DNA from 3 places in the Streptomyces sp. NPDC057137 genome. Region 3 is predicted to be linked to each of the others. Evidence: riboswitches for the same ligand, from Rfam matches in the RefSeq annotation. Region 3 holds a riboswitch; each other region holds the start of a gene.

Region 1 (6,103 bases), on a different contig from region 3:
CTGGTGGCAGCATGGGGCTGTGAGGCTGTGCATCCCGGGGCGCACCCCGGGGCCCCCGGCGGAGAAGAAGGTCGTCCCGAACCGTGAGTGTTGCCCCGACAGAGATCGAACTTCCCGAGTCGGCCGAGGAGACGTTCACCGTCCCGGATCCTGACGTGCCGTGGATGACGATCGTCCACAACGACCCGGTCAACCTCATGAGTTATGTGTCGTACGTCTTCCAGACGTACTTCGGCTACTCCAAGGACAAGGCGCACAAGCTGATGCTCGACGTCCACCACAAGGGCCGCGCCATCGTCTCCAGCGGCAGCCGCGAGGAGATGGAACGCGACGTGCAGGCGATGCACGGATACGGCCTGTGGGCCACGCTCTCCCAGGACCGCAACTGATGGCCGGGCAGTTCGAGGCGATCCCCGGCGGTGGCGCCGCCGTCGCGCTCGACGAGGTCGAGATTTCCATCCTGCGCTCCCTGGCCGTACAACTCCTGGAGCTGATCGGCCCCGGCGAGGAACCGGCCAAGGGCGAGGACCCCCTCGCCGCGCTCTTCGCGGAGGGCCCCAGCAAGCCGCCGTCCGACCCCGCGCTCGCCCGGCTCTTCCCGGACGCGTACGGCTTCGGCGACGACACCGACGACGAACTGCGCGAGTACGCCTCCGAGTTCAGACGCTTCACCGAGAACGACCTGCGGACCCGCAAGCGCGAGGACGGAATCGCGCTCGTCCGCACACTGGACGCGCTCTCCGCCGCCGGCGAGGGCGGAGCCGTACTGAAGCTGGCGCCCGACGACTGCAGGCACTGGCTCGGCGCGCTCAACGACCTGCGGCTGACGATCGGCAACAGGCTGGACGTCTCCGACGAGGACGACGGCGAGGGCCTGTACCGGCTGCCGGACTCCGACCCGCGCAAGCCGATGGTGATGGCGTACCTGTGGCTCGGGGCGCTCCAGGAGTCGCTCGTCGAGACGATGATGCCCTGACGGTCCGCCGGCCACGTGGGGGAGGCCCGTCACAGGGCCTCCACGGCGCCCTCACATCATCTTCGGACGGACACCTTCCGTTTCCTCAATTGAGGCTCAACTCCGCATAACGATCGGATCTCCGCCTCCGCATGCTTTGCGATTCGGGGTGTGATTCGTCCCCTTCTTCCTGTGGGCCGCGCCACAGCGGCCTGCGCGGATCGCCGCCCCGCCCGTGGTAAATCTTCACGACCACCGGCACAGGCAGGGAGAAAGGGCGCATCACCATGACCTCCCCACAGGTCGACAACACCTCGGAAAGCCCCTCCGGAAAGACCTCGGAGGAGGGCTACGAACGCGGACTCGGCAGCCGCCAGGTCCAGATGATCGCGATCGGCGGCGCCATCGGCGTCGGCCTGTTCATGGGCGCCGGCGCGAACATCGCCAAGGCCGGGCCGAGCATCATCCTGATGTACGCCCTCGCCGGCGTGGTGATCTTCTTCATCATGCGGGCACTCGGCGAACTGCTCCTCTACCGGCCGGTCTCCGGCTCGTTCGCGGAGTACGCCCGCGAGTTCCTCGGCCCGTTCTTCGGATACGTGACCGGCTGGACGTACTGGCTCATGTGGATCGTGACCGGCATGGCCGAACTCACGGCGGCGGCGATCTACATCCACTTCTGGTTCCCCTCGATCCCGCAGTGGGTCAGCGCCCTCGTCTTCCTCGTGGTGCTCTTCGGCGTCAACCTGATCTCCGTCAAGATCTTCGGCGAGGTCGAGTTCTGGTTCTCGATGGTCAAGGTCACCGCCATCATCGGCATGATCGTCATCGGCCTCGGCGTGCTGACCCTCGGCTTCTCGGACGCGGGCGAGACCGCCACCACCGGCAACCTCTGGCAGCACGGCGGCATCTTCCCCAACGGCATCGGCTCCAGCCTGATGACCCTCCAGGGCGTGATGTTCGCCTACCTCGCCGTCGAACTCGTGGGCGTCACGGCGGGCGAGTCCGAGAATCCGGAGAAGACGCTCCCCAAGGCGATCAACACGCTGCCTTGGCGCATCATCGTCTTCTACGTCGGCGCGCTCACCGTCATCCTCGCCGTCGTGAAGTGGACCGAATTCAGCGAGGGCGAGAGCCCGTTCGTACACGCCTTCGCCAAGATCGGCATCCCGCTCGGCGCCGGAATCGTCAACTTCGTCGTGCTGACGGCGGCCCTGTCGTCCTGCAACTCCGGCATGTACTCCACCGGCCGGATGCTGCGCGACCTCTCCGCCAACAACGAGGCGCCGAAGGTCCTGGGCAAGCTCAACTCCCGCCGGACGCCGGCGTTCGGCATCGCCGCGTCCGTCGCGCTGATGGGCATCGGCGTCGTCCTCAACTACATCGTCCCCGAGAAGGCGTTCCTCTACGTCACCTCGGTCGCCACCGCCGCCGGTATCTGGACCTGGATGATGATCCTCGTCAGCCATATCAAGTACCGCTCCGCCGTGGTCGCCGGGCGGCTGCCCGCCTCCTCGTTCCCGGCCCCGGGCGGCTCGGCGCTGAGCTGGGTGGCGCTGGTGTTCCTGTCGTTCGTGACCTGTCTGATCGCGTACGACTCCGAGGCCCGGGTGTCGCTGTACGTCGGCGCGATCTGGGCGGTGTTCCTCGGCGGCGGCTGGGCGCTGCTCAAGCGCCGTAACCCGGAACTCGCGGCGGCCGGTGCGCGGGAGCCGCGTGATCCGGAGGGCCCGCACGAGCCGGAGTACGCGAAGGTCTCCGACTGACGCCGACGCCGACGCCGGGCACTTACGGCGGCGGTCCCACATGCCGTCTCACGCACTGTCTCACCAGGTGGCCTCCGTGTCTCAGACGCGGAGGCCACCTGCTTATCCTTCACCTCATGCTGACCATCACCCAGGCCCTCTACGACCAGATCGTCACCCACGCACGCGCGGACCATCCGGACGAGGCGTGCGGCATGGTCGCGGGCCCGGAGGGCAGTGGGCGGCCCGAGCGTTTCATCCCGATGCTCAACGCGGCCCGCTCACCCACGTTCTACGAGTTCGACTCGGCGGACCTGCTCAAGCTCTACCGGGACCTGGACGACCGGGACGAGGAACCGGTGATCGTCTACCACTCGCACACGGCGACCGAGGCCTACCCCTCCCGCACGGACATCACCTACGCCAACGAGCCCGGCGCCCACTACGTCCTGGTCTCCACCGCCGACACCGACGACGCGGGCCCCTTCCAGTTCCGCTCGTACCGCATCGTGGACGGCGAGGTCACGGAGGAAGAGGTCGAGGTCGTCTGAGAAGATGACGCGATCCAGGGCGGCAGGACCCAGGAAGCCGGTGTGAATCCGGCACGGTCCCGCCACTGTGACCAGGGCCTTCGCGCGAGCGGGGCCCCGGAAGCCAGGAACTGACCTGTCGCCCTTCTCCCACCATGCCAGGGGACGCGGAAATCCCCCGGAGGAGGCCCAGTCATGTCCTCGCGGCGCCACGCCCTCATACCGGCGGTCCTGCTTCCGCTGCTGCTCCCGCTCGCCGCCTGCTCAGCCGGCGCGGACCCCGTCCGCAGGGCCGGAGCCCCGGCCGACGGATTCCCGTACACCGTCACCAACTGCGGTGTGAAGACCACCTTCGAGGCACCCCCGAAGCGCGTGGTCACCATGAACCAGCACGTCACCGAGATCATGATCGAACTCGGACTCACCAAGTCCCTCGTCGGCACCGCCTGGCTGGACGACAAGGTCCTGCCCGCCTACGAGAAGGCGTACAAGAGCGTCCCGGTCGTCGCCAAGGAGTACCCCTCCAAGGAGAAACTCCTCGCCGTCAACCCCGACTTCGTCTACGGCGGTTACGCCAGCGCCTTCGCCGCCAAGGACGGCCGCACCCGCGACGACCTCAAGGGCGCCGGCATCGACACCCGGCTCAACCTGGAGAACTGCACCGAGGGCAGGACCTCCATGGACGACGTCTTCCGCGAGGTCGAAGAGGTCGGCCGCACCTTCGGCGTCGCCGACCGCGCCGCGAAGTGGACCGCCGAGGCACGCACCACCCTCGCCACCACGGCCGCCGGTCTCCAAGACGTGAAGCCGGTCTCGGTCTTCGTCTACGACAGCGGCGACAAGACCGCGTTCACCGCGGGCGGCAAGGGCATCGGCAACGAGATGATCGACCGGGCCGGCGGTCGCAACGTCTTCGCCGACCTCGACAAGTCCTTCGGCGACGCCACCTGGGAGCAGGTCGTGGCGCGCGGGCCCGAGGCGATCGTCATCTACGACTACGGCTCCACCACCGTCGCGCAGAAGAAGAAGCGGCTGCTGGAGGACCCCGTACTGAAGGACGTCCCGGCGATCAGGAACAAGCGCTTCGCCGTCCTGCCGCTCTCCGACGCCGTGCTCGGCGTCCGCGCCCCGGCCGCCGTCCAACGGCTCGCCTACCAACTCCACCCGGAGGCGGGCGAGTAGGCGCGCCGCGATGAGCTGTCAGACCCCGCCCGCCCGGCGGCGGCTGAGGCACGCGCTCGTCCTCGGCGGCCTCATCGCGGCCCTCGCCTGCGCCGTCGTCGCCGGGCTCGCGCTCGGCTCGGTCCGCATCCCGCCCGGCGAGGTCGTCACGATCCTCACCGGCGGCGCCGAGCCCAGCCCCTTCCGCACGATCGTCCTGGACGTACGGCTGCCGCGCGTGCTGCTCGGCGCGGTCGTCGGCGCCGGGCTGGCCGTCGTCGGTACGGTCCTCCAGGCCCTCGTACGCAACCGGCTGGCCGACCCGTTCCTGCTCGGGATCTCCTCGGGGGCGTCCACCGGCGCCGTACTCGTCCTGGTCTTCGGCATCGGCGGTGGCATCGGCGGCGGGATCACCACCACCGTCGCCATGCCGGCCGCCGCCTTCGCCGGCTCGCTGTTCGCGATGGCCGTCGTCTACGCGCTCGCCCGGCGCGGCGGCACGATGACCGGCGGGCGGCTCGTGCTGGCCGGGGTGACCGTCTCGTACATCCTGTCCGCGCTCACCACACTGATCCTGGTGGTCTCCGCGCGGCCCGAGCACTTCCAGGAGGCGCTGTTCTGGTCGCTCGGCGGCCTCGGCAGCGCCCGTTGGGGCTCGCTCGTCGTCCCGGCCGTCGTCCTCGTCGCCGGGACCGCCGTCCTGATGGCGCTCGCCCGGCCGCTGGACCTGCTGCTGGTGGGGGAGGAGGGCGCGACCGTACTGGGGCTGGACACCGCGCGCTTCCGCGCCGCCGTGTTCGTCCTCGCCTCGCTGGTCACCGGGGTGATGGTGGCCGCGAGCGGCGCCATCGGCTTCGTCGGGCTGCTCGTGCCGCACGCCGCGCGGATGGTGGTCGGGGCGTCGCACCGGCCGCTGCTGCCGGTCGCCGCGCTCGGCGGGGCGGTCGTGCTCGTCGTCGCGGACCTCGCCGCCCGTACCGTCGCCGCGCCGCAGGACATCCCCGTGGGCGTCCTCACCGCGCTCATCGGCGGCCCGTTCTTCCTGTGGCTGATGCGCCGCCGCCCCGAAGGAGCCCCGGTATGAGCCCCGATACGAGTGCCGGTACGAGCGCCGCTACGCGCCCTCGTAAAGCGGCATTGCGCGTCGAGGGGCTGTCGTACGGGATCGGCGACGGCCGGCACCTCGTCGACGCCGTCGACCTGACCGCAGCCCCCGGCGAGACCGTCGGCCTCGTCGGCCCCAACGGCAGCGGCAAGACCACCCTGCTGCGCTGCGTGTACGGCACGCTGCGCCCCACCCACGGCCGGGCGCTGCTGGACGGCGACGACCTGCACACCATGAAGGCCAAGGCGCGCGCCCGGCGCGTGGCGACCGTCCCGCAGGACGGACAGACCGACTTCGAACTGACCGTCCGCGAGGTCGTCGCCATGGGCCGCTCCCCGCACCGGCGCTTCTGGGAGGCGGACACGGCGGCGGACACCGCACTGGCCGACGCCGCGCTGGAGCGCGTCGGCATCGCCCCGCTCGCGGAGCGCGCCTTCCCGTCCCTCTCCGGCGGCGAACGCCAGCGCGCCCTCGTCGCCCGCGCACTGGTCCAACGGCCCGCGCTGTTCGTCCTGGACGAGCCGACCAACCATCTGGACATCCGCCACCAGCTCGAAGTCCTCTCCCTCATAAGGGAGTTGGGGACGATCAATCTGCTGGCCCTGCA
Region 2 (6,103 bases), on a different contig from region 3:
GGTCCGCCGGGTCGGGGAGATAGGTGTCGAGCAGCGTCAAGTAGAACTGGACGTGCACGGCCTCCTCGAAGAGCTGGCGCGAGAGGTAGAGCCGCGCCTCGGGGGAGTTGATGTGCTTGTAGAGCGTCAGCACCAGGTTGTTCGAGACGATCGAGTCGCCCGTCGCGAAGAACGCGACCAGCCGGCCGATCATGTGCTGCTCGCCGGGGGAGAGCTTGGCGAGGTCGGTGACGTCGGAGTGGAGGTCGACCTCCTCCACCGTCCAGGTGTTCTTGATCGCGTCGCGGTAGCGCTCGTAGAAGTCCGGGTAGCGCATGGGACGCAGGGTCAGTTCGAAGCCCGGGTCGAGCAGGTTCTTCTCTACGGCAGGGGTGGTGGAACTCATTACTGGCAGGCCTCGCAGGACTCGGGGTTTTCCAGGGAGCAGGCGATCGTGTCGGCGTCCGGCGTCAGCTGCAGGGGTACGGCCGGGGCCGGCACGGCCGCCGCCACCGGCTGCGACTTCGCCGCGCGGGCGATCCGCGTCGCCGGGCGGGACCGAAGGTAGTACGTGGTCTTGAGCCCCTTCTTCCAGGCGTACGCGTACATCGAGCTGAGCTTCCCGATGGTCGGCGTCTCCAGGAACAGGTTCAGCGACTGGCTCTGGTCGAGGAACGGGGTGCGCGCCGCCGCCATGTCGATCAGGCCGCGCTGCGGGATCTCCCACGCCGTGCGGTACAGCTCGCGCACATCGGCCGGGATCCAACTGAAGCCCGCCACCGAGCCGTTGGACTCGCGCAGCGCCTCGCGGGACTGCGCGTCCCACACGCCGAGGCGCTTCAGCTCCGCCACCAGATAGGCGTTGACCTGGAGGAACTCACCCGACAGCGTCTCGCGCTTGAAGAGGTTGGAGACCTGCGGCTCGATGCACTCGTACACCCCGGCGATCGACGCGATGGTGGCCGTCGGCGCGATGGCGAGCAGCAGGGAGTTGCGCATACCGGTCTTCGCGACCCGCGCGCGCAACGCGTCCCACCGCTCGGGCCAGTTGAGCGCCACGTCGTAGTGGTCCGGGTGCAGCACGCCGCGCGCGGCGCGGGTCTGCGACCAGGCCGGCAGCGGGCCCTCGCGTTCGGCGAGGTCGCAGGACGCCTCGTACGCGGCGAGCATGATCCGCTCGGCGATACGGGTGGAGAGCGCGGCGGCCTCGGCGGAGTCGAACGGCAGCCGCTTCTTGAAGAAGACGTCCTGGAGGCCCATCACGCCCAGGCCCACGGGGCGCCACTTGGCGTTGGAGCGGCCGGCCTGCTCGGTCGGGTAGAAGTTGATGTCCACGACCCGGTCGAGGAAGGTCACGGCGGTGCGGACGCTCTCGTCCAGCCGCTCCCAGTCCAGCTCCCAGCCCTCGCCCTCGCCGCTCTCCGTGACAAACGCGCCGATGTTGACCGAGCCGAGGTTGCAGACGGCCGTCTCGCCGTCGTCCGTGACCTCCAGGATCTCGGTGCAGAGGTTCGAGGAGTGCACGACGGTGCCGGGCTCGGCGGTCTGGTTCGCCGTACGGTTCGACGCGTCCTTGAAGGTCATCCAGCCGTTGCCGGTCTGCGCCAGGGTGCGCATCATGCGGCCGTACAGCTCACGCGCCGGGATGGTCCGGCGGGCCTTGCCCGCCGCCTCGGCGGCGCGGTACGCCGCGTCGAAGTCGTCGCCCCACAGGTCGACCAGCTCGGGCACGTCGGAGGGGGAGAACAGCGACCAGTCGCCGTCCGTGTCGACCCGGCGCATGAACTCGTCGGGGATCCAGTGCGCGAGGTTCAGATTGTGCGTACGGCGGGCCTCCTCGCCGGTGTTGTCGCGCAGCTCCAGGAACTCCTCGATGTCCGCGTGCCAGGTCTCCAGGTAGACGCAGGCCGCGCCCTTGCGCCGGCCGCCCTGGTTGACGGCGGCGACGGAGGAGTCGAGCGTCCGCAGGAACGGCACGATGCCGTTGGAGTGCCCGTTCGTCCCCCGGATCAATGAACCGCGGGCGCGGATACGGGAGTACGAGAGGCCGATGCCGCCGGCGTGCTTCGAGAGACGGGCCACCTGGTGGTAGCGGTCGTAGATCGAGTCCAGCTCGTCCAGCGGGGAGTCCAGCAGATAGCAGGACGACATCTGGGGGTGGCGGGTGCCGGAGTTGAAGAGGGTGGGGGAGGAGGGGAGGTAGTCGAGCCGGCTCATCAGGCCGTACAGCGCGGCGACTTCGTCCACGGCGGCCGGGGAGTCGTCCTTGGCCAGGCCGGACGCGACGCGCAGCATGAAGTACTGCGGCGTCTCGATGACATCGCGGGTGATCGGGTGCCGGAGCAGATAGCGGCTGAAGAGGGTACGCAGGCCGAAGTAGCCGAAGCGGTCGTCGCCGGCGGGGTCGATCAGCGCGTCGAGCCGGGCTGCGTGGCGCGTGACGAACGCGGCCGTACGGTCGGCGATCAGGCCCTCCGCTTGGCCCACGGCGACCGAGGAGGAGAACGAGAGAGCGCCCTGGCCGGCGGCCTCGTCCGCGATGGTGCGGGTGAGGAGGCGGGCGGCGAGCCGGGAGTAGGCGGGGTCCTCGGAGATGAGCCCGGCGGCGGCCTCGGTGGCGAGTTCACGCAACTCGGCCTCGTCCGACGCGGCGTTACGGCCCCGGAGCGCGGCCGCGGCGACCTTGCCGGGGTCCGTGTCGGTCAGGTCGGCGGTGAGGTCCGTGAGGAGCCGCAGAAGGCTCGTCCCGGGCCCGTCGGCCTGCCGGTCGGCGGGTACGGCCGGAACGGCCGTACCCCGTCCCCGCTCGGAGATCGCTGAAGCCGGATCGGCTGGCGCGATGGTCACGTGGTGCTCTCCCTCGCTCGGCTCTGGGCCACGGGGGAGGGGCACGGCGGCGCACGCCCGCGTACGCCGGCCCGGAAGCGGGCAGCGCGCGGTGCGGCGTCCACCGGCCCAACCTCGAGGCCCGGACGTCTCGGCATCCGGATCGGTCGAGCCGGATGCGCCGTCGGCAGGTGCTCGGACTCGCGGGCGCGCAAAGCGCACCACAGCACACCGTTGCGGGACAGTTCCGGATTTCCACCGGATTCTCCTGCGGCGACAACAGACTTGAGCATACATGTGGGGCCCGTTGGGAGCGGCACCCCCCACATGTTGTGTCGCGGGTGTTCGGCCTTGCCCTGAATCGGCCCCGAAACGCCTTAGATTTCCAGGCTGTACGTGAGCAGGGACAGCCCCGGGATGGGCGACCAGTCGCGTTCCGGGGTCCGTACGAAGCCCAGGCGCTCATAGATCCGGTGCGCGCCCAGCATCGACTTCTGCGTGGACAGCCGCACCCGTACGCACCCCTCGGTGGCCCGCGCACGCTCCACACACGCCCGCACCAGCGCCCCGCCGACACCCCGTCCCCGGGCGGCCGGCGCGACGGCCAGCATGCGGAATTCGGCTTCCCCGTCCCCGGCCAGATCGGCCCACGCGGACGGGCCGGAGACGTGGGCCACCCCACCGAGCACGCCCCCGTCCGCGTCGACGGCCACGAGCACCTCGGCCCCGGCGGCCCGCGCCGCGACGTCCCGCAGGGTCGCCAGATAGGGGTCGTCCTCCCCGAAGTCCAGCAGCCCGTCGTCCAGATAGGCCCGCGCGGTTATCTCCCCGAGCACGTCGTACTCGGCGGTCTCGGCCGCCCTGATGGTGAAGTCGGCCTCCGGCCGTGTCGTCTGATCCATCCGTGCAGTGTGCGACACGGCGCGAACCCGGTGCGTCCCCGCCCCCGCACGTCGAAGGGCCGTCGTACCCCATCGGGATACGACGGCCCCTCACGCGCTCAGCAGCAGCGGAACCCTTCCCTCGGGTCCGCCTCTCTCGCGTCCATCCGGTCGCGTTCGAACGCGCGGCGGGTCTTGATCTGTGCCGTCGGGTCGCAGGCGCGGGTGTGGGCCACGTAGTGGTCGTACGCCGACTCGCCCGTCAACTCACGTACGTACCAACGGATCCGGCCCACCGCGTGCCGTACCTTCGCCGCCGAGATCGCCGACGTCATGACGGATCCGCCCCGGAGGACGCCCCCGCCCCGGCCCTCGTCGATGCCTCGGCCGCCGCCAGCTCCGCCTTCTCCTCCTTCGTCGGGATCAGGCCCGCCGGTGCGACCAGTTCCGACTTCACGTACGGCGTCTCCGACAGCTTCACGCTCTCCGGGTGGCGGATCGCCTTGTAGCAGACCCGCGCCGCGTCGGCGATGACCACGAGGATCAGGATCGCGAAGACCGCCGAAAGGACGCCGTCCACCGTCGAGTTGGTGACGACCGTGTGCATGTCGTCCATCGTCTTCGCCGGCGGGATCACCTCGCCCTTGTCGATGCCTGCCTGGTAGACGTCGCGCTGGGTGAAGAAGCCGACCCTCGGGTCGTCGGAGAAGATCTTCTGCCAGCTCGCGGTGAGGGTGACCGCCGCGTCCCAGGCGAGCGGAACTCCCGTCACCCAGGCCCATTTGAGCCGCCCGGACTTCACCAGCAGCGTCGTGCACACGGCGAGTGCCACCGCCGCCAGGAGCTGGTTCGCGATGCCGAACAGCGGGAAGAGCTGGTTGATGCCGCCCAGCGGGTCGTGCACGCCGACCCAGAGGAAGTAGCCCCACGCGCCGACGACCACGGCGCTGGCGAACCAGACGCCCGGCTTCCAACTGACCTGGCGCATGGGCTTGTAGACGTTGCCGAGCATGTCCTGGAGCATGAAGCGCCCGACGCGCGTTCCCGCGTCCACCGTCGTGAGGATGAACAGCGCCTCGAACATGATGGCGAAGTGGTACCAGAACGCCTTCATCCCCGCGCCGCCGACGACGGACGAGAAGATGTCCGACATGCCGAGCGCGAAGGTCGGCGCGCCGCCCGTACGGGACAGCAGGCTGGCCTCCTCGACGTCCTTCGCCGCCTGGGCGAGCTGGTCCGGCGAGATGGTGAAGCCGAGGTTGGCGACCGCCTGCGAGGCGGACTCGACCGTGCCGCCGATGACTCCGGCGGGGGAGTTGACCGCGAAGTACAGACCCGGGTCGATGATGCACGCCGTGATCATCGCCATGATCGCGACGAACGACTCGGTGAGCATCGCGCCGTACCCGATCATCCGGATCTGGGTCTCCTTCTGCACCATCTTCGGCGTGGTGCCCGAGGAGACCAGTGCGTGGAAACCGGACAGCGCGCCGCACGCGATGGTGATGAAGACGAACGGGAACATCGAACCGGCGAAGACCGGACCGTCACCCCGGCTCGCGAACTCCGTGACCGCGTCCATCTTCATCGTCGGCAGCGCGACGACGACACCGACCGCCAGCAGCGCGATCGTGCCGACCTTCATGAAGGTCGACAGATAGTCGCGCGGCGCCAGCAGCATCCAGACCGGCAGAACGGAGGCGAGGAAGCCGTACACGATCATCCAGATGACCAGCGTGCCGGCCTCCAGCGTGAACGTGTCCGCGAGCGAGGACTCGGCGACCCAGCCGCCGGCCACGATCGCGAGCAGCAGCAGCGCCACGCCGATGAGCGAGACCTCGCTGACCTTGCCCGGCCGCAGCACCCGTAGGTACACGCCCATGAAGAGGGCGATCGGGATGGTCATCGCGATGGAGAAGACACCCCACGGCGAGTCGGCCAGCGCGTTGACGATGACCAGTGCCAGCACGGCCAGCAGGATGATCATGATGAGGAAGACCGCGATGAGCGCGGCGGCGCCGCCGAACGGGCCTATCTCGTCACGGGCGATCTGGCCGAGCGAGCGGCCGTCGCGGCGCGTGGAGAAGAAGAGCGTGACCATGTCCTGGACCGCGCCCGCGAAGATGACGCCCGCGACGATCCAGATCGTGCCCGGCAGATAGCCCATCTGGGCGGCCAGCACCGGCCCGACGAGCGGTCCCGCGCCCGCGACGGCCGCGAAGTGGTGCCCGAACAGCACGCGCCGGTCGGTGGGGTGGAAGTCGACACCGTTGTCGAGGCGCTCGGCGGGTGTGGCCCGCGTCTTGTCGACCTTCAGCACGCGCCGTGCGATGAATCTGGAGTAGAAGCGGTACGCGATCGCGTACGAACCGAGTGCCGCCGCGAGCATCCAGGCGGCGGAGATCTCCTCACCGCGC
Region 3 (6,103 bases):
GTCACGCGGCCGGTCTGACCTGGGGCTGCCACTCCAACAACCACTTCGACATCTCCCTGGCCATGGTGACCCACTGCGGGGCCGCGGCCCCCGGCGACTACAACGCGCTCGACACCCACTGGATCTGGCAGGAAGGCCTGGAGCGGCTCACCACGGCCCCGCCACGCATCGTCGACGGCGAGATCGCCGTCCCCGACGCTCCCGGGCTGGGAGTCCGGCTCGACATGGACCGGCTCCTCGCGGCCCACGACCTCTACCGGGAGAAGGCACTCGGCGCGCGCGACGACGCCGCCGGGATGCGCTACCTGGTCCCCGACTGGAAGTTCGACGCGAAGCGCCCCTGTCTGGTGCGCTGAACGCCCGGGGGCACGCGACGCGTGCCCCCGGGCCCGTCGGGTCAGGAACCGTCGGCGGCCAGCTGCGCGCGGATCTCACGGGCGGCGGTGACGAGGTTCTCCAGGGAGGTCCTGGTCTCGGGCCAGCCGCGGGTCTTGAGTCCGCAGTCCGGGTTCACCCAGAGCCGGTCGGCGGGGATCGCCTCAAGTCCCTTACGAAGAAGGGCGGTTGCCTCTTCGGCGCTGGGGATGCGGGGGGAGTGGATGTCGTAGACGCCGGGTCCGGCTTCACGCGGGTAGCCGTGTGCGGCGAGTTCGCCCGCGACCTGCATGTGGGAGCGGGCCGCTTCGAGGCTGATGACGTCGGCGTCGAGGTCGTCGATGGCCTGGACGATGTCGCCGAACTCCGCGTAGCACATGTGGGTATGGATCTGCGTCTCCGGACGGACGCCGGCGGTGGTGAGGCGGAACGACTCGGTCGCCCACGCCAGGTAGTCGGCGTGGTCCGACGAACGCAGCGGCAGCGTTTCGCGCAGCGCGGGCTCGTCGACCTGGATCACCGAAGTGCCCGCCGCCTCAAGGTCGTTGACCTCGTCGCGCAGGGCGAGTGCGACCTGGCGGGCGGTGTCGCCGAGCGGCTGGTCGTCGCGGACGAAGGACCAGGCGAGCATCGTGACGGGGCCGGTGAGCATGCCCTTGACCGGCCGGTCGGTGAGTGACTGCGCGTACGACGTCCAGCGCACCGTCATCGGCTCCGGGCGCGAGATGTCTCCGGCGAGCACCGGCGGACGTACGTAACGCGTGCCGTACGACTGGACCCAGCCGTGCTGCGTGGCGACATAGCCGGTCAGCTGCTCCGCGAAATACTGGACCATGTCGTTGCGTTCGGGCTCGCCGTGCACCAGGACGTCGATACCGGTCTTCTCCTGGAAGGAGAGGACATCGCGGATCTCCTCCTTGATCCGCTCCTCGTAACCGGCGGTGTCGATCAGCCCCTTGCGCAAGTCGGCCCGCGCGGTGCGCAGTTCGGTGGTCTGCGGGAAGGACCCGATGGTGGTCGTGGGCAGTAGCGGCAGATTGAGGTGCGCCCGCTGGGCGGTGGTGCGCTGGGCGTACGGCTGCGAGCGCCGGCCGTCCGCGTCGGTGACGGCCGCGGTACGGGCGCGCACGGCCGGGTCACGGGTGAGCGCCGAGCCCGCGCGGGAGGCGAGAGCGGCGCGGTTGGCGGCGAGTTCGGCGGTGATCGCGCCGGTGCCCTCGGCCAGGGCGCGGGCCAGCGTCGCGACCTCGGTGCTCTTCTGGCGGGCGAACGCCAGCCAGTGGGCGATCTCCGGAGCGATGTCGCTCTCGGCGGTGGCGTCGAGCGGGACGTGCAGGAGGGAGCAGGAGGCGGCGACGTCCACCTGGTCGGCGAGGCCGAGGAGCGTGCCGAGGGTGGCCAGCGACTTCTCGAAGTCGTTGATCCAGATGTTGCGTCCGTTGACGACACCCGCGACCAGGCGCTTGCCGGTCAGCCCGCCGACGGCCGCGAGGTCTTCGAGATTCGCGGCGCCCGATTCGGTGAAGTCCAGGGCCAGGCCTTCGATCGGGGCCTTGGCGAGCACCGGAAGCGCGTCGCCGAGCCGCCCGAAGTAGGAGGCGACGAGCAGCTTCGGCCGGTCGGTGGCGCCGCCCAGATCGCGGTAGGCGCGGGTGGCGGCGTTCAGCTCGGCCGGGGTGCGGTCCTCGACCAGCGCGGGCTCGTCCAGCTGCACCCAGTCGGCGCCGGCGGCACGCAGGTCGGCCAGGACCTCCGCGTACACCGGCAGCAGCCGGTCCAGCAGCGTCAGCGGCTCGAAGTCCGCGGCCACGCCCGGCGCGGGCTTGGCCAGCAGGAGATAGGTGACGGGGCCGAGGAGCACGGGCCGGGCGGTGAGGCCGAGCGCGAGGGCTTCCCTCAGCTCGGCGACCTGCTTGGCGGAGTCGGCGGCGAAGACCGTGTCCGGCCCCAACTCGGGGACGAGATAGTGGTAGTTGGTGTCGAACCACTTCGTCATCTCCAGCGGCGCCACGTCCTGCGTGCCGCGCGCCATCGCGAAGTATCCCTCCAGCGCGTCGGCGTCGACCGCCGCACGGTGCCGCGCGGGAACAGCGCCGACCATGACGCTGGTGTCCAGCACATGGTCGTAGTACGAGAAGTCACCGGACGGCACTTCGTGGATACCGGCGTCGGCCAGTTGCCGCCAGTTCGAACGGCGAAGATCGGCGGCGGTCCTCCGGAGCGCGTCGGCGTCGACGCGGCCCTTCCAGTAGCCCTCGATGGCCTTCTTCAGTTCGCGGTTCTGTCCCTGGCGGGGGTAGCCGTACACGGTGGCCCGTGCTGCCGCGGCTGCGGACTGCGCTGTCACGGAACTCTCCTTCGCGAGATGTGTCCTGAACATCCCGGAGACGGGACGCGGACGCGAAGGGACGACCGATCGTGCGGACGCCTCGCGCGATTGCCACGCGTGCCGCTCGATATGTACGCCGACCCGCCCACGAGGTCACCGGAATGGCCGCGCGCGATCGGTCGCGCACGGGCAACGGGCAGGTCTTCGGACTCGTGGGCCCGTCTCGTATCGGTTACGAGACACCTACTGGCCGTCGCTTCCCAGACCCGGCCGGGCCCAGTGCGTATGACGGCGGTCGTTCCCACTCACCGCTGCGGGGCAGTCCCGGATTCCCACCGGGTTCCCTCTTACGACGTCCTGCCTGGCGGGCAGGAGCGAACCAGCTGCACTGAACAGCCTACGGGGGACGGACGGCGCCCACACACCGCTGCCCACAATCCGGACGTGATCCCGGAGGCGATCCCGGACGCGGGACGTGGCGGGCGGCCCGAAGCGGATATCAGCAATTGGACGGCGATCGGATCGCCCGTGGCAGCCATTAACCTGCGCACATGGCTCACGGTATTCCCAGCACAAGAGCGGACCGCGCTCTGTCCATCCGCGACCTCCTCGCCGCGGGCGGCCGTAGCTACTCCTTCGAGTTCATGCCGCCGCGCAGCGCGGCGGCCGAAGCCGGGCTGTGGACGGCGATCCGACGGCTGGAAGCACTGTCACCGGACTTCGTCTCGGTGACGTACGGCGCCGGTGGCTCGACGCGTGGCCGCACCATCGGCATGACCGGGCGGATCGCCCAGGAGACGACGCTCACCCCGGTCGCCCACCTCACGGCGGTCGACCACAGCGTCGCGGAGCTGCGTAACATCCTGGGCCACTACGCCGACCAAGGCGTCCGCAACATCCTCGCGCTGCGCGGCGACCCGCCCGGCGACCCGCTGGGCTCCTGGACGAAGCACCCGCAGGGGGTCGAGTACGCGGCCGAACTGGTCGAGCTGATCAAGGAATCCGGCAACTTCTGCGTCGGCGTCGCGGCCTTCCCCGAGATGCACCCGCGCTCCACCGACTGGGACATCGACATCCGCCACTTCGTCGACAAGTGCAGGGCCGGAGCCGACTACGCGATCACCCAGATGTTCTTCGACGTCGACGACTACCTGCGCTTCCGCGACCGGGTCGCGGCCGCCGGTTGCCCGACGCCGATCATCCCGGAGATCATGCCGGTCACCACGATCCGCTCACTGCGCCGCATTCCGAGCCTCAGCACCGCGGTCTTCCCGGCGGGGCTCGCCGAGCGGATGCTCGCCGTCGAGGACGACCCCAAGGCGGTCAGGGCGCTCGGTATCGACCACGCCACCGAGATGTGCCGTCGGCTGATCAGCGAGGAGGCTCCGGGTCTGCACTTCATGACCATGAACTTCTCCAAGGTGACGACGGAGATCTACCAGAATCTCGACCTGCGGCAGGAGCCACCGACGAGATGATCTCACTCCGTGAAGTGCGCGACAGCGACATGAACATCTTCTGGGAGCACCTGTCCGACCCCGCGGCGCAGCACGTGGCGGCGGTCACCAGGAAGTACCACTACGACCGGGGGCACTTCGACGACCACTGGGCGAGGATTCGTGCCAGCCCGGATGTGCTGATGCGTACCGTGCTCGCCGACGAGGAGGTGGTCGGTCATGTCGCGGTGTACGGGCCTCCGGACGAACGCGAGGTCACGTACTGGATCGGCCGGGCGCACTGGGGCCGGGGGGTCGCCACGGCGGCGCTCGCGGCACTGATCGACCTTGTGGGAACGCGGCCGTTGCACGCCCACGCGGCGGCGGACAACACGGGCTCGATCCGCGTACTGGAGAAGTGCGGCTTCGTCATCACCGGACAGGGGAGGGGCTTCGCCCAGGCCCGCGAAGGCGAGATCGACGAAGTTCTCCTCACCTTGAGCTGAATTCGGCGGGGGTTCGTCCCCGGGTCGGTGACGCCGCCCTGGCCGCTGTCGAGGTGCCCGCGACGTTGTTGACGAGCAGAGCGATGTCCCCGTGCCGGTCAAGCGTGTGGCCCACCAGGCGGGCCAGCCCGCCGGGGTGGCCAGGTCGATCTCCAGCGCGTCCGGTGTCGCGTCCCGAAGGGCGTCGGTAACCGTGCGGCTGGCCGTGCTGCGCTCCGCCGGACCGGTCACCTACCGGCGCCACGGCCGGAGTGTCCGCTACGCACTCGCCTCACCTGAAGCCGCCGACCTGGTGCGCAACCTGACCGGCCTCGCCGGCACCCAATCCGTGCACCCAGGACTGATCCCGGCAGACGCGTCGGCCAACCCACCCTCCAGGGAGGGAGCTTCTCGGGGTTCCGTACTGCCGGGCCGGGGCGGGGCGGGTCGTTCTGGACGTATGCCGCTTGCCCGTTCCCACTCGCGCGCACGGTGATCTTTCGCGTGAACCGTGATCATCCGAGAGTGTCGCGGTTCCTTCGGGTCCTCGTGTCGCTCCATCGTGAGCCTGCCCGCCACGAGGCGGGCCCATGGGATCACCGCAGGACAGAAAGGGAGCGACTGTGCAGATCAGCCGACGAGTCGTACTGCGCGGCGGCGTGGCCTCAGCAGCCGGGGCCGCCCTGGCCGAGGCGTACGCGAGCGGGCCGGCGGCGGCCGACACGGCACGGCGCCCCGAGCGCCACCAGCGCCCCGAGCACGCCGTCTGGCGGGAGTTGCGCCGGACGGTGAGCCCGGCAGCCCGGCTGTACCGGCCCGGCGATCAGGGCTATCCGGCCCACGCCACCCCCAACAACCAGCGCTATGCCTCCATCCGCCCCGCCGGAGTGCTCAACTGCGCCTCGCAGGACGACGTGGCAGCCGCGGTGCGCTGGTGCGCGAAGCACGGGGTGCCGTTCGCGCCCCGTTCCGGCGGCCACAACTACGCCGGATACTCGACCACCAGCGGCCTGGTGATCAGCCTGCGGCCGATCCGGCACGTGGTGCCGCAGGGTCGCCGACTGCGTCTGGGCGGCGGCGCCACCAACTCCGACGTGTACGCGGCCCGGGACGCCGGCCTGTACTTCCCCGGCGGGCGCTGCCCGGACGTCGGCGTGGCCGGCCTGACGCTCGGCGGCGGACTCGGCTTCAACGACCGCAAATGGGGCCTGACTTGTGACCGGCTCGTCGAAACCCGCGTCGTACTCTCCGACGGGACCGTGGTGCGTGCCGCCGACGACGAGAACGCCGACCTGTTCTGGGCCTGCCGCGGTGGCGCGGGCGGCAACTTCGGGATCAACACCTCCTTCGTCTTCGACGCCGTACCGGTGGACCGACTGCGCGCCACCGTCTTCGATCTCGCCTTCGACCTGCGAGCGGCGGTGCAGGTGATGGACGAGTTGCAGCACGTTCTCGACGCCGACCGCGGCTGCGACTTC

What was found. A riboswitch is a leader RNA that binds a small molecule or an ion and turns the genes downstream of it on or off. The one in region 3 is predicted to bind cobalamin.
Region 1: it holds a riboswitch for cobalamin, as region 3 does, so the genes downstream of both, ACFT9I_RS12120 (ABC transporter substrate-binding protein) here and metE (5-methyltetrahydropteroyltriglutamate--homocysteine S-methyltransferase) in region 3, are expected to answer to the same signal.
Region 2: it holds a riboswitch for cobalamin, as region 3 does, so the genes downstream of both, ACFT9I_RS30515 (ribonucleoside-diphosphate reductase subunit alpha) here and metE (5-methyltetrahydropteroyltriglutamate--homocysteine S-methyltransferase) in region 3, are expected to answer to the same signal.

What each region holds. Positions count from the first base shown of each region.
Region 1 is NZ_JBHUUW010000011.1:45,259-51,361, forward strand. Features, by position in the region: gene clpS (ATP-dependent Clp protease adapter ClpS) at 84-389, shown strand; gene ACFT9I_RS12105 (DUF2017 domain-containing protein) at 389-976, shown strand; gene ACFT9I_RS12110 (amino acid permease) at 1,243-2,721, shown strand; gene ACFT9I_RS12115 (Mov34/MPN/PAD-1 family protein) at 2,838-3,251, shown strand; cobalamin riboswitch at 3,251-3,385, shown strand; gene ACFT9I_RS12120 (ABC transporter substrate-binding protein) at 3,426-4,412, shown strand; gene ACFT9I_RS12125 (FecCD family ABC transporter permease) at 4,423-5,475, shown strand; gene ACFT9I_RS12130 (ABC transporter ATP-binding protein) at 5,472-6,103, shown strand, end outside.
Region 2 is NZ_JBHUUW010000053.1:2,897-8,999, reverse strand. Features, by position in the region: gene ACFT9I_RS30520 (ribonucleotide-diphosphate reductase subunit beta) at 1-385, opposite strand, end outside; gene ACFT9I_RS30515 (ribonucleoside-diphosphate reductase subunit alpha) at 385-2,826, opposite strand; cobalamin riboswitch at 2,974-3,105, opposite strand; gene ACFT9I_RS30510 (GNAT family N-acetyltransferase) at 3,183-3,707, opposite strand; gene ACFT9I_RS30505 (YbdD/YjiX family protein) at 3,806-4,009, opposite strand; gene ACFT9I_RS30500 (carbon starvation CstA family protein) at 4,018-6,103, opposite strand, start outside.
Region 3 is NZ_JBHUUW010000001.1:491,857-497,959, reverse strand. Features, by position in the region: gene ACFT9I_RS02130 (enolase C-terminal domain-like protein) at 1-356, shown strand, start outside; gene metE (5-methyltetrahydropteroyltriglutamate--homocysteine S-methyltransferase) at 398-2,722, opposite strand; cobalamin riboswitch at 2,882-3,103, opposite strand; gene metF (methylenetetrahydrofolate reductase [NAD(P)H]) at 3,256-4,182, shown strand; gene ACFT9I_RS02115 (GNAT family N-acetyltransferase) at 4,179-4,646, shown strand; gene ACFT9I_RS02110 (FAD-binding oxidoreductase) at 5,249-6,103, shown strand, end outside.